One region of the Cupriavidus sp. 01L46 genome, then DNA from elsewhere that is predicted to be linked to it. Evidence: predicted binding sites of a transcription regulator. Region 1 holds the regulator's gene; each other region holds the start of a gene.
What was found. The regulator NrdR, encoded in region 1, represses ribonucleotide reductase genes. The targets are predictions, from matches to a motif close to CACNANATNTNGTG.

Region 1 (4,853 bases):
GCTGGTAGGCCGCGCGCATCGCACGCCGCGCGGCATCGAGCAGCGCGCCGGCGTCATTGTTGCGCTCGCGCGCCTTCAGGTACTCGCCCATGCCGGATTCAAAGATCCGTTCCAGCGCGCCGGTGTTGTGACGATTGTTGGCTGCGCTCTGATATAGGGCCTGCAGGTCGCCGCCGGCCCAGAAGTCGCGCTCGAACCCCTCGGTCTGGGTCCGCGCGGCGCGCAGGGAGAAATGCTTGCGGAAGATATATGTCCACGAGAACAGGGACATCACCAGCAGCAGGGCCATGACGGCCTGTGCCAGCACACTGGCGTGCAGCACCAGCGAAATGATCGACAGGTCTTGCGTGACGGTCACGGGATTCATCGAGCGGTCTTGATGGTTGCAAGGACGGGAGCGGGAATGGGAGTCGGGCGAAATGTGCTACGATCAACACACCCAACCCGGATGGCGCCAGTAGCCAGCAATTGCTCACCACGCCACGCTTCTTGGGCGAATTGGACCGACGCCGGGCCAACCCGTTCAATCTGTGTCCGGATCTCAAGCAAGTCGTCCAGACGGGCGGGGGCATTGTAGTCCACCGCCGTGCTTCTGACGATGAAGACGACGCCGGTCTCATCGGCCAGCGCTTGCTGTTCGATGCCAAGCGAGCGCAGCCACTCGGTACGGGCGCGCTCGAAGAACTTGAGGTAATTGGCGTAGAACACTACGCCGCCCGCGTCGGTGTCTTCCCAGTACACCCGCAAGGCCCACACATTGTTGCTCATGGCCGCGATTGTAACGGCAGCCGGCCCGACCCGGTGTAAACCCTTGCCTGACATTACAACAATTACATGGCCTGACAGACAAGGCATTGACTTTCGGTCTCAGGCCCCCCACAGCACCGTCTTGCAGCGAGCCAGCGCCTCGCGTTAAACTGCCGCCAACCATTCCATCTTGCGCGACTGGCGAAGTCAGTGGGTACTACCACGAGGAAGCGCAAAGTTCTCTGGCGCGATGTTTCAAGCGCCTGCCGCTCGCCTGGGCAGCGAATGGGAAGCAGGGTGCGCCCTGCGCCGGATAGCTAACGCGACCGGCGCCGGTCGCCTGTGCCTTCCCCGCGCGCCCTACCCCGAAGCCATTCGGAATTCCCCTTTTTTCAGACGAGTTTTCGCCATGTTCGAACGCAGCCGCTATACGATCGACCAGATCGACCCCGAGCTTTTTGCCGCCATCCAGAAGGAAGACCAGCGCCAGGAAGAGCACATCGAGCTGATCGCCTCGGAAAACTACACCTCGCCGGCCGTGATGGCTGCGCAAGGCTCGCAACTGACCAACAAGTACGCCGAAGGCTATCCCGGCAAGCGCTACTACGGTGGCTGCGAGTACGTCGACGTCGTGGAGCAACTGGCCATCGACCGCGTCAAGCAACTGTTCGGCGCCGAAGCCGCCAACGTGCAGCCCAACTCCGGCTCGCAGGCCAACCAGGGCGTGTTCTTCGCCGCCCTGAAGCCGGGTGACACCATCATGGGCATGAGCCTGGCCGAAGGCGGCCACCTGACCCACGGCATGGCGCTCAACATGAGCGGCAAATGGTTCAACGTGGTCAGCTACGGCCTGGACGCCAACGAAGACATCGACTACGACGCGCTGGAAAAGCTGGCGCAGGAAAAGAAGCCCAAGCTGATCATCGCCGGCGCCTCGGCCTTCGCCCTGCGCATCGACTTCGAACGCATCTCCAAAGTAGCCAAGTCCATCGGCGCCCTGTTCATGGTCGACATGGCCCACTACGCCGGCCTGATCGCCGCCGGCGTGTACCCCAACCCGGTGCCGCACGCCGACTTTGTCACCACCACCACCCACAAGAGCCTGCGCGGCCCGCGCGGTGGCGTGATCCTGATGAAGGCCGAGCACGAGAAGGCCATCAACTCGGCCATCTTCCCCGGCATCCAGGGCGGCCCCCTGATGCACGTGATCGCCGGCAAGGCAGTGGCGTTCAAGGAAGCCCTGTCGCCCGAGTTCAAGACCTACCAGCAGCAAGTGGTCAAGAACGCCCGCGTGCTGGCCGAAACGCTGATCGAGCGCGGCCTGCGCATCGTCTCCGGCCGCACCGAAAGCCACGTCATGCTGGTCGACCTGCGCGCCATGCAGATCACGGGCAAGGAAGCCGAAAAGGTCCTGGGCGAGGCACACATCACCGTCAACAAGAACGCCATCCCCAACGACCCGGAAAAGCCGTTCGTCACCTCGGGCATCCGCCTGGGCTCGCCGGCCATGACCACCCGCGGCTTCAAGGAAGAAGAAGCCCGCCTGGTGGCCAACCTCGTCGCCGACGTGCTGGAAAACCCGCACGACCTGGCCAACATCGCGCGCGTGCGCGAGCAAGTGGCAGCCCTGACCAAGCGTTTCCCGGTCTACGGCTAAAGCCCAGCGCCACCCGCCACGCGCGGGTGGCCRGCAGCCCCGCCGCGCCTGCGGCGGGCCTTGCCAACCCAGCCCGGCGCGACACAGAATGACAAAACGCTGCCTGCGCGGCACGCGCCCCGGCTCAAACTTCGAGGTGGTCAGGCATGAAATGCCCTTTTTGCGCCCATTCCAACACCCAGGTCCTGGACACGCGCATGTCGGAAGAAGGCGATACGGTGCGCCGCCGCCGCCGCTGTGAATCCTGCGACCGCCGCTTCACCACCTATGAGCGGATCGAGCTGTTCTTCCCCGCCATCGTCAAGAAAAACGGCTCCCGCGCGGACTATACCCGCGACAAGCTGAAAGACTCGATGCGCCTCGCGCTGCGCAAGCGCCCGGTCTCGGCTGAAGCCATCGACGCCTCCATCACCCGCATCGAAGAGAAACTGCTCGCCCTCGGCGAGAAGGAAATCCCCAGCAGCCAGGTCGGGGAACTGGTCATGCGCGAGCTGCGCCGGTTGGACAAAATTGCTTATATCCGCTTTGCTTCGGTGTATCGGAGCTTTGAGGACGTGTCGGAATTCCGCGACATGCTGGACGAATTTTCGGCGTCCACCCCACGGAAGCAGTAGAAAAAGTAACGAGGACGTTGTTTAATTCTCCCCAAACTGTGTCCTAGGTGGCAACTCTTATATCTATACTCCCACCTGGTTTGCAGAAAAAAATAGAACGAAGCCAAAAGAACGTAGTCTTTTCGGACAAGGGTCAAGATGGGTCAGTCAAGCTGTCGGGGGACGGCCGGCTTCACCATGCTCGAAGCATTGGTGGCAATCGTCGTGCTCGCCATCGGCGTGCTCGGCGTGGCAAATCTTCTTATCAAATCATTTCGATTCTCCCAACAAGCGTCCTATGACACGCTGGCACTGCAGCTCGCCAGCGATATGGCAGACCGCATGCGGGCTAACAGCGCCCAAATGCTCGCCAGTAACAGCAGCTACTTCTTCGACACGAGCATCGGCGCACCGGCGGTGCCGACGGGCGCCAATTTCTTTACCACCCCATGCACGTCCGGCAGCCCGGTTTGCGCAGCCAACATGGTCACGTTCGATTTGGCCGAATGGACGCGACGCGTCCAGACGGCCCTGCCAGGCGGGCGTGCGGTAATCTGCCGGGACTCCAGCATCTATTCCACCTCCGCAGGCTACACCTGGGCGTGCAACGCCACGGCCGGCGGCACGGGCCAAGCCAACGATAGCCCGATCGTCATCAAGATGGGCTGGGTATCTCGATTCGCCGACAAGCCGGGGGTAGATGTCGCGACCGGTACAACCATGCCAGACACGCAAGCCGCCGACGGCTCGGCAACGCCACAAATTGTTATTGTGGCCAACCCGGGAGTTAGCAATTGAAAACGCTGATGGCCGGCTCCGGACAACCATCCCGTCGTCGCCAGCGAAGCCCAGGCTTCTCCATGGTCGAGATGATGGTTGCGCTGACGCTTGGCATGCTGGTGCTGGTTGCATCCACTTCCTTTTACCTACTGACCCGCAGCACCTATAGCGGCATCAATGACAGCGCCAACCTCGAGGAGCGCGGTCAGTTCGCGATCGGCGTCGTTTCACGAATGTTGCGTCAGATTGCCTACACGCCTCCGGCCAGCGATGGTGGCTCAATGCAGATCAGCTCGCAGATGCTGATGGGACTGGACAGCTGTTCAACTCCCTCGGACAACGAGACGCTGGGTTGCGATGCTGGCGCCACCGTCAATGGCAGCGACGTTTTGCTGACTCGATTCTTCGGCGTCGGGACGGCGGCTGACCCGACCGTGAGCGATGGGTCCATGGTGGATTGCTCCGGACAAGCCGTCGCCGCGCCGTCCAACATCGATAGTGCGGCAAGTCAGCGCGGACTCTCCATTCTCTATGTGCAGAACGGCGCCGATGGCCTGCCCTATCTGATGTGCAAATACCGGCGGCGCGCATCCGGCAAGGAGACGTCTACCTTTGTCGCGCAGCAACTTGTCCCGGGCGTAGAGAACTTGCAGGTGCTCTACGGCATATCCACAGATGACGATGAAGTGGCCGACAAGTTCGTTCCCGCCAGCCAAGTCGGCGCAGCCGAGTGGGCACGCATCTATGCGCTGAAAGTAGCTTTGGTCGTGCGCAGCGACAATGCAAGCGCAGACAGTTCCGGGCAGCCCGCGATCCAGCTCTTCGGTTCCATGTACAACGGCGCCGACGGCACGTTCACGCCGACTCAAGACCCACAATCCGCGCGCCGCCTGTTCACGGCGACGGTACAAGTGCGCAACTACCTGAGTTGCATGCAGGGAGACCCTTCGTGCCTCTGACCCATCCAGCAGTGAAATATCCAGCCAGCGGCTTTGCCCTGATCACCGCGCTGATCATGCTGCTCGTCATATCCGTGCTGGCACTGGGTGGCGCGAGACTGGCGCTGGACTCAAAAC
Region 2 (5,155 bases), on a different contig from region 1:
GCGCCGCCCGCGCACCGAGCGCACCACGGTGGACCTGAACCAGGCGCTGCCGGAGATCGTCGGCCGCTGGCGGCTGGAGATGCGCGCCCGCTCCGCCAGCCACGACCCGGTCGGCGCGCGGCGCGTGCCGCGTCCGGCCGAGATCAACGCCAATGCCATCCGGCTCACGGTGGACGTGGCACGCCCGGTCATCTTCGATGCCTCCCAGTTGCAGCAGGTGCTTGGCAACCTGCTCGACAACGCCTGGCGCTATTGCAGCCGCCTGCCCGGCGCGATCCGCCTGCTGGCCCATGCATTGGACCAGCACCATGCCGAGCTGATCGTCTGGAACGATGGCGTCGAGGTGTCGCGCGAGCACCAGCGCACCTTGTTCGAGCCCTTCTTTACCAGCAACGCCCAGGGCACCGGCCTCGGGCTGTTCATGGCGCGCGAGCTATGCGGCGCCAACGACGCCCAGGTGCGCTACGGCACCATTTCGATCGACGCGCTGCTGGCGCAGACCGGCATGCTGGCGCCCGCCGCACGCGATACACTGCCGGCCAAGGCCTTTGTCCTGACCTTGCGCATCGAAGCGCCGGACAGCGCGGGTGGCTGAGCCGCGCCGGCGTGCCCGGCCACCCGATCAGCACCGCGTTCAGTCGCCGCCCCGGCCCCATTTCGCCACTTCGCCATTTCGCCATTTCGTCACTTCGCCAGATCGCCAGACGCAGACCCATGCCCCTCAAGACGCCAGGCCCCGATCCGATTCTCGTCATCGACGACGAGGCCGACCTGCGAGAACTGCTCGATATCTCGATCCGCCGCATGGGCCACGATGTGGTGCTGGCCGGCTCGCTGGCCGAGGCGCGCCAGCAGCTCGCCGCGCGCCGCTATAGCCTGGTACTGACCGACATGCGGCTGGGCGACGGGCTTGGCATCGATATCGTGCGCCAGCTCTCGAGCGCGCCGGAGCGGGTGCCGGTGGCAGTGATCACCGCCTACGGCAGCGCCGACAATGCCGTGGAGGCGCTCAAGGCGGGCGCCTTCGACTACATCGCCAAGCCGGTCTCGCTGGACCAGCTGCGCAGCCTGATCCTGAATGCGCTGGGGCGCCAGCAGCGTGACGGCGCCGAGGGTGCCGAGGGCGGTGATGGCGGCAGCGGGGCGCACGAAACCGTGGACCGCGCCGTCAACCTGCTGCCCGGCCATTCTCCGGCCATGCATGAGGTGCGCCGCTCGCTCTCGCGGCTGGCGCGCAGCATGGCGCCGATCGTCATCAGCGGCGAGTCCGGCAGTGGCAAGGAGCGCGCGGCGCGCGCCATCCACGCGGTCAGCGCGCGCGCAGCGCATCCCTTTATCGCGGTCAATTGCGGCGCCATCCCAGAGACCCTGATGGAGTCGGAGTTCTTTGGCCATGTGAAAGGCGCCTTCACCGGGGCCGACGCCGAGCGCGGCGGCTTCTTCCAGGCTGCCAATGGCGGCACGCTGCTGCTCGACGAGGTGGCGGACCTGCCGCTGGCGATGCAGGTCAAGCTGCTGCGCGTGCTGCAGGAGCGGCGCGTGCGCAAGATCGGCGCGAGCCGCGAGGAGAGCGTGGACGTGCGGGTGCTGTGTGCCAGCCACAAGGATCTTTCCGCGWTGGTCGCCTCCGGCCAGTTCCGCCAGGACCTGTTCTACCGCCTCAACGTGCTGGCGCTGCGCATGCCCACGCTGCGCGAGCGGCGCGAGGATATCCCGGTGCTGGCCAGCGCCATCCTGGAGCACCTGGCGGTGCGCTATGGCGATCCCCATCCCAAGCGGCTGGCGGCGGCCGCGCTGCAGCGGCTGTCCGACTATCCGTTCCCGGGCAATGTGCGCGAGCTGGAGAACCTGCTCGAGCGCGCCTATGCCTTCGCCGAGGGCAATACCATCGAGGTGGACGACCTGGGCCAGATGGACGCCGGCATGGGCCATACGGCCATGCCACGCCCGCCCGCGCCGCACGCCTACCCGGCTACGACGGCTGCGCCGGCCGCCGCGCCGGCATCGCCCGGCTTGCGGCCCGACACCATGCAGGAGCTTGCGTCCGATGCGCGGGCCGAATCCCGGGGCGGCGCGCAGCCCGATCTGTTTGCGCCGCCCGCGCACGCTTGCCGTGCCATCTTCCCGATCGACCTGCCAGGCCGGCTCGAAGCGCTCGAGCGCGACCTGATCCTGCAGGCGCTGCAGCAGACCGGCTTCAACCGGACAGCCGCCGCGCCGCTGCTGGGCTTGAGCTTTCGCCAGCTGCGCTACCGTARCCAGCAGCTTGGCATCCGCGAGGGCCGAGACGACCCGGCCGACGGTGCCGCCGAAACCAGCGAAGCGCTGCGCGACGGGCTGCTGGCGGCAGATGGAGATCGCGATGCCTGACCACGACCCGGCCGCCAGGTTGGCGCCAAACTCGTCATTCGTCCCCGACCCGGCAGGCTGGGTGCCCGCGGCGCGGCGCGTGCCGTCGCCCAATTTCGACGCCCGGCCCGCGCACACGCCGGTGGACCTGGTGGTGATCCACAACATCAGCCTGCCGCCCGGACAGTTCGGCAGCGGCGATATCGAAGCCTTTTTCCTGAACCGTCTCGACCCGTCCCGCCATCCGTTTTTCGAGACAATCTATCAAGTGCAGGTGTCGGCGCATTTCTTGGTGACGCGAGAGGGCGAGCTGGTCCAGTTCGTGTCTTGCCTGGACCGAGCCTGGCACGCAGGCCAGTCCGAGTTCTTCGGCCGGCCCCGGTGCAACGACTTCTCCATCGGCATCGAGGTCGAAGGCAGCGACGACCAGCCGTTCACGTTGGCCCAATACCACACCACCGCCGCGCTGGTGCATGCCCTGCTAGGCACCTATCCGGTGCGGGCCGTGGCGGGGCACAGCGATATCGCGCCAGGGCGCAAGACGGATCCGGGGCCACATTTCGACTGGGCGGGCTTTGCCGCCGCGGCCGGCGTGGCGCCCGCACAACTGCCTTACCGCAAAGCACAGCCCTGAGGCAAGGGCAACAAGCCAGGTCTAGGGGATAGCCGTMATCTGGGGAAAACCCTGATAAAGTCCGCGCCTATCGAAGAGGTCAGGTCAATCAAAAAAATTTCGCGTCATGGTGCGGTAACGAACCGCCGGGCGGATTCCCTTGCGTCTCTTGGGCTAGCGGGTATGGCGCAGCGCCGCATGCTGCGCCAGCACTGGAATTCGCGCCAAAAAAGCGCTTGTCAAGACTGGTGAATCCGCCCCGTTTCACTATACTTAGTCCAGTTTTTCGCATCGACCACTAGATCTAGTGGTGCTTTCGGGGAGCCGGCCTAGGTGTGCAGTTACCGCCGCAGCAATGGCTGCGGTCCGCCGAAGGGCCGGCGCATCACAAGAGTCCCAGCAGAATCCAGCAATAGCAGCGCGCCCTCCCGGGTAAGACCGGCCGGCGTGTCTGAGCCTTTTTGCGCATTTTGCCCGGGACTCTTTGTCACTCATAAAACACGGGTCAGAACAGGAGTTCCTCATGCAGACAGCCCAGAACGAAATCTCCACCGGCGCAAGCGCCGCCGGTGCAGCAGCGAACACGCAGTCGAGCCCCGCTACTGCCGCCGCTGGCAGCTACCAGGACTACAAGATCATCCGACGTAACGGCGCCGTCGTGGCGTTCGAGCCGAGCAAGATCTCGGTGGCGGTGACCAAGGCCTTCCTCGCCGTCAACGGCGGGCAGGGCGCCGCTTCGGCGCGTGTGCGCGAAGTGGTCGAGCAAGTGACCCAGAATGTGGTCCGCGCGCTGCTGCGCAGCCGCCCTAACGGCGGCACCTTCCATATCGAAGACGTGCAGGATCACGTTGAGCTTGCGCTGATGCGCTCGGGCGAGCATGAAGTGGCCCGTGCCTACGTGCTGTACCGCGAGAAGCGCACCCAGGAACGCGCCCAGGCAAACGCCCAGGCGGTGGCCCGCGTGCAGGAAGGCGGCGCCACGTTCAACGTGACCGATGCGGGCGTGGCCCGCGTGCTGGACCTGGGCGCGCTGCATGGCCTGATCGACAACGCCTGCTCGGGCCTTGGCGACGCCGTCAGCGCCGAGCCGATCCTCAAGGAAACGCTGAAGAACCTGTACGACGGCGTGCCGATGACCCAGGTCTACGACTCCGCCATCCTGGCCGCGCGTACCCTGATCGAAAAGGACCCGGCCTACAGCCAGGTCACCGCGCGTATCCTGCTGCACACCATCCGCAAGGAAATCCTGGGCGCCGAAGTGACCCAGACCGAGATGGTGTCGCGCTACGCCGACTACTTCCCCAAGTTCATCGCGCGCGGCATCGAAGCCGAGTTGCTGGACGAGAAGCTGGCCACCTATGACCTGGTCCGCCTGGGTGCGGCACTGGACGCCCAGCGCGACTTCCAGTTCAACTATCTGGGCCTGCAGACCCTGTACGACCGTTACTTCCTGCACATCGACGAGACCCGCATCGAAATGCCGCAGGCATTCTTCATGCGCGTGGCGATGGGCCTGGCGCTGGGCGAGAAGGACCGCGAAGCCCGTGCCATCGAGTTCTACCAGCTGCTGTCGTCGTTCGACTTCATGTCGTCCACGCCGACCCTGTTCAACTCGGGCACCCGCCGCTCGCAGTTGTCGTCGTGCTACCTGACCACCGTGTCGGACGACCTGGAAGGCATCTACGAGGCGCTGAAGGAAAACGCGCTGCTGTCGAAGTTCGCCGGCGGCCTGGGCAACGACTGGACCAATGTGCGCGCCCTCGGCTCGCACATCAAGGGCACCAACGGCAAGTCGCAAGGCGTGGTGCCGTTCCTGAAGGTGGTGAACGACACCGCCGTGGCGGTCAACCAGGGCGGCAAGCGCAAGGGCGCGGTCTGCGCCTACCTGGAAACCTGGCACCTGGACATCGAGGAATTCCTCGAGCTGCGCAAGAACACCGGCGACGATCGCCGCCGCACCCACGACATGAACACGGCGAACTGGATTCCCGACCTGTTCATGAAGCGTGTGATGGAAGCCGGCGAATGGACCCTGTTCTCGCCCGCGACCTGCCCGGATCTGCATGACCTGGTCGGCAAGGCATTCGAACAAGCCTACCTGGGCTACGAAGCCAAGGCCGCCCGCGGCGAGCTCAAGCTGTTCAAGAAGATCCCCGCCATGCAGCTGTGGCGCAAGATGCTGGGCATGCTGTT
Region 3 (4,475 bases), on a different contig from region 1:
GACCTGCCGCGGCAACCCGCTTTGGTTGAAGTCAACAACAAGAACAACATCATCATGAAAACACGCCGCTTCTTCTCTCCCGTTTCCATTTCCATTGCCGCCGCAGTGCTGGCGGGCACACTGTCCACGGGCGGCCTGGCGGCCGCACCCGGGCAAGCGCCTGACGATCGTGGACCGGTCGGTGTCGCGCAGGCTGGCCTCAAGCGCTACGACCTGCAAACCAATATCGTCGACGGCAAGATGGTGTTCGTCGACCAGGCGGGCAAGGTCAACCCCGTACTGCGCGCGGAAGTCGGCGATACGGTGGAGATCTCCATCGCCAGCGGCGAGGGTGCCGAACATGACCTCGCCATTCCCGGGCTGAACGTCGCATCCAAGCGTTTCAGCGCCGCCACCGGCCCGGCGACATTGCGCTTTACCGTGACGCAGCCGGGCAAGTTCGTCTACATCTGCACCGTGGCCGGCCACCGGCAGATCGGCATGGAAGGCGTGTTCGAGGTCGGCGGCACGGCCAGCACGCCCGCCTCGGCGCAGGGCGAGGCCGGCCGCTCGGCCACTGCCCTGTACACCGTGGCGGCAGCGTCGCCGCGCGCACCCGACCCGGCCGCCGTCAGCGTCGCGGGTGATCCCGCCGCCGTGCCCGCGCCCATCGGCGCGCGCGCCCCGCAGACACTGAAGTACCGCATGGAGACGGTCGAGCTGGCCGGGCATCTCGACGATGGCACCTCGTTCACCTACTGGACCTTCGACCGCAAGGTGCCCGGGCCGATGCTGCGCGCCAAGGTAGGCGACACCATCGAGCTGACGCTGGCCAATGCCCGCGACAGCAAGATGATCCACTCCATCGACCTGCACGCGGTCACCGGCGGGCACGGCGGCGGCGCGCATACGCAGGTGGCGCCGGGGCAGGAGAAGACGATCACCTTCAAGACGCTCAATCCGGGGTTGTACGTTTACCACTGCGCGACGCCGCTGGTGCCTCAGCACATCGCGGCGGGCATGTACGGCATGATCCTGGTCGAGCCCGAGGGTGGCTTGCCGAAGGTCGATCGCGAGTACTACGTGATGCAGGGCGAGATGTACACCACGCGGCCGCATGGCGCGCCCGTGCACCAGGAAGCCGACCTCGAAAAGATGGCCGCCGAGCTGCCGGATTACTACGTCTTCAACGGCGCGGTCGGCTCGCTGTCCAAGACCCACAAGCTGCTTGCCAACGTGGGTGAGACGGTGCGCATCTATTTCGGCGTGGGCGGTCCCAACAAGGTGTCATCGTTCCACGTGATCGGCGAGGTATTCGATACGGTCTACAGCGAGGGCTCGCTGAGCAGCATCAAGCACGATGTGCAGACCACCCTGGTGCCGCCCGGCGGCGCCACGATCGTCGAGCTGAAAGTGCAGTACCCCGGCAGCTACCTGCTGGTGGACCATGCGCTGTCCCGTGCCGGCAAGGGCCTGGTCGGCGTGCTGGATGTCGCCGGCAAGGCCGACCCGGCGATCTACCGGGAGGGCACTACGCGCTGAAGCCAGTCCGGCGGCGCGGACTCCCGTGCCGCCGGCAAAGACTGGAAAAGACTGGAAAAGATGGCATACGCTTGCCCGCCGTCAATCTACATATAGTGTTTGCCCGGTACGCTCTATCCCACATCTAGTGTGAATGTGAATGCTGTTGGGAGAAGATATGGAACACAGTACGGAAGCCGTCGTTGCCAGCCTGCCCGGGGAGGTCGTCAAGCGCGATGGAGAAAGAACCGCTTTCGCCATCGAGCGCATCCGGTCCGCATTGCGCCGCGCCGGCGCCGCGGCCGGCGAATTCGGCGAAGCGCAGGCAGCCAGCCTGGCCGAGCAGGTGTGCAGGGTCCTGGCGCACCGCTTCCATGACCAGACACCCGGTGTCGAGCAGATTCAGGATGTGGCCGAGCAGGTGCTGATTGCCGCCAACTACAGCAACACGGCGCGCGCGTTTATTGCCTATCGTGGCCAGCACGCCAGGTTGCGCGAGGACCGCAAGGCCCTGGTCGACGTGGAGGCGTCGATCAACGAATACCTGAGCAAGGCGGACTGGCGCGTCAATGCCAATGCCAACCAGGGCTACTCGCTGGGCGGGCTGATCCTGAACGTGGCGGGCAAGGTTACCGCCAATTACTGGCTGTCCCATGTCTACGCGCCGGAAATCGGCGAGGCCCACCGCAACGGCGATATCCATATCCACGATCTCGACATGCTCAGCGGCTACTGTGCCGGCTGGTCGCTTCGCACGCTGCTGCATGAGGGCTTCAACGGCGTGCCGGGCAAGGTGGAAGCGGGGCCGGCCAGGCGCATGTCGTCGGCCGTGGGGCAGATCGTCAATTTTCTCGGCACGCTCCAGAACGAATGGGCCGGTGCGCAGGCGTTCTCGTCGTTCGACACTTATATGGCGCCATTCGTGCGCAAGGACGCCATGTCCTATGCCCAGGTGCGCCAGTGCATCCAGGAGCTGATCTACAACCTGAACGTGCCGTCGCGCTGGGGCACGCAAACGCCATTTACCAACCTGACCTTCGACTGGACCTGTCCCGACGACCTGCGCGAACAGCTGCCGGTCATCGGCGGCCAGGAGATGCCGTTCACCTACGGCGAATTGCAGGAAGAGATGGACCTGATCAACCGCGCCTATATCGAGGTGATGACGGCGGGCGATGCCAAGGGCAGGGTGTTTACCTTCCCCATCCCGACCTACAACATCACGCGCGATTTTCCGTGGGAATCGGAGAATGCCACGCGGCTGTTCGAGATGACGGCGAGGTACGGGCTGCCGTACTTCCAGAATTTCATCAACTCGGAGCTGGAGCCAAATATGGTGCGCTCCATGTGCTGCCGGCTCCAGCTGGACCTGCGCGAGCTGCTKAAGCGCGGCAACGGCCTGTTCGGCAGTGCCGAGCAGACCGGCAGCGTGGGCGTGGTCACGGTCAATTGCGCACGCCTGGGCTACCTGCATGCCGGCGATGAAGCGGCGCTGCTGCGCGCGCTGGACCGTCTGCTCGAACTGGGCAAAGAGAGCCTGGAGAACAAGCGCAAGCTGATCCAGCGCCTGATGGATCAGGGGCTGTTCCCCTATTCGAAGCGCTACCTCGGCACCTTGCGCAATCATTTTTCAACGCTGGGCGTGAACGGCATCAACGAGATGATCCGCAACTTCACCGCTGACCTGCACGACATCACCTCGGAATGGGGCCATGCCTTCGCGCTGCGCCTGCTGGAACACGTGCGCGAGCGCATCGTGGCCTTCCAGCAGGAAACCGGCCATCTCTACAATCTCGAAGCCACGCCGGCCGAGGGGGCGACATACCGCTTTGCCCGCGAAGACCGCAAGCGCTGGCCGGAGATCCGCCAGGCCGGCACGGCGGCACAGCCCTACTACACAAACTCTTCGCAACTGCCGGTGGGATGGACCGACGACCCCTTCGAGGCGCTGGCGCGGCAACAGGTCTTGCAGTCCAGGTACACCGGCGGCACGGTGCTGCATCTGTATATGGGCGAGCGCCTGTCCAGCGGCGAGGCCTGCCGCGAACTGGTGCGGCGCGCGCTGACGCGCTTTCGCCTGCCGTACATCACGGTGACGCCGACGTTCTCGATCTGCCCCACGCACGGTTACCTCGCCGGCGAGCATCCGTTCTGCCCGCGCTGCGATGAAGAGATCCTCGCGCGCAAGCGGGACCGGATCGCCGCTTGACCAGGATCAGCCGTTCTTCTCGTGCCCTTGTTTTTTCAACCCACTCTCAAGACGGAGTAAATCTGATGACGCACCAATCGACTCACCAATTTCAATCCTCGCCATCCACGCCATCCCAACCTTGCAGCGCCGTGCTGCGCGACGAGGAGCGGCAACCCTGCGAGGTCTGGACCCGCGTGATGGGCTACCACCGGCCGGTCTCCAGCTTCAACACCGGCAAGCAGGGCGAGCACCGCGAGCGGCGCTTCTTCACGCAGCCCCATGCCACCGACGCCTGACGTACGCGCGGCGGCGGCCCGGCGCCGGCACGACTCGGCCACGTTGCGCGTTGGCGGCATGACGCCGCTGACCACGATCGATTTCCCCGGCCGTCTGGCCGCCGTCGTGTTCTGCCAGGGCTGTCCCTGGCGGTGCGGCTATTGCCACAACCAGGACCTGCTGGATGCCGGCGCACCGTCCGCCGTCGCCTGGACGGACGTGCTGGCCTTCCTGCAAACGCGGCAGGGCCTGCTCGACGGCGTGGTGTTTTCCGGGGGCGAGCCAACGCTGCAGGCGGCCCTGGCCGGCGCCATCGCGGACGTGCGGGCCAGGGGCTTCGAGGTCGCGCTGCACACCGCCGGCATGTACCCCGATCGCCTGGCCGCCATCCTGCCCCGGCTGGACTGGATCGGCCTCGATCTCAAGGCACCCCTGCATCGCTATGACGCCATGACACGGGTGCCGGGCAGCGGGGAGAGGGCTTGGGAATCGCTGCGCCGGTGGCTTG

Region 2: the regulator NrdR is predicted to act here: its motif matches at 3,259-3,272, upstream of AC1DS3_RS13690 (ribonucleoside-diphosphate reductase subunit alpha).
Region 3: the regulator NrdR is predicted to act here: its motif matches at 1,606-1,619, upstream of AC1DS3_RS33160 (ribonucleoside triphosphate reductase).

The regions. Positions count from the first base shown of each region.
Region 1 covers NZ_JBFTSF010000254.1:378-5,230, forward strand. The annotation lists gene tolQ (protein TolQ) at 1-367, opposite strand, end outside; gene ybgC (tol-pal system-associated acyl-CoA thioesterase) at 364-768, opposite strand; ZMP/ZTP riboswitch at 932-1,034, shown strand; gene glyA (serine hydroxymethyltransferase) at 1,157-2,404, shown strand; gene nrdR (transcriptional regulator NrdR) at 2,551-3,018, shown strand; gene pilV (type IV pilus modification protein PilV) at 3,157-3,795, shown strand; gene AC1DS3_RS30150 (PilW family protein) at 3,792-4,736, shown strand; gene AC1DS3_RS30155 (pilus assembly PilX family protein) at 4,727-4,853, shown strand, end outside.
Region 2 covers NZ_JBFTSF010000064.1:6,105-11,259, reverse strand. The annotation lists gene AC1DS3_RS13705 (sensor histidine kinase) at 1-595, shown strand, start outside; gene AC1DS3_RS13700 (sigma-54-dependent transcriptional regulator) at 715-2,370, shown strand; gene ampD (1,6-anhydro-N-acetylmuramyl-L-alanine amidase AmpD) at 2,363-2,983, shown strand; gene AC1DS3_RS13690 (ribonucleoside-diphosphate reductase subunit alpha) at 3,486-5,155, shown strand, end outside.
Region 3 covers NZ_JBFTSF010000326.1:452-4,926, reverse strand. The annotation lists gene nirK (copper-containing nitrite reductase) at 22-1,521, shown strand; gene AC1DS3_RS33160 (ribonucleoside triphosphate reductase) at 1,679-3,709, shown strand; gene nrdD (anaerobic ribonucleoside-triphosphate reductase) at 3,775-3,987, shown strand; gene AC1DS3_RS33150 (anaerobic ribonucleoside-triphosphate reductase activating protein) at 3,971-4,475, shown strand, end outside.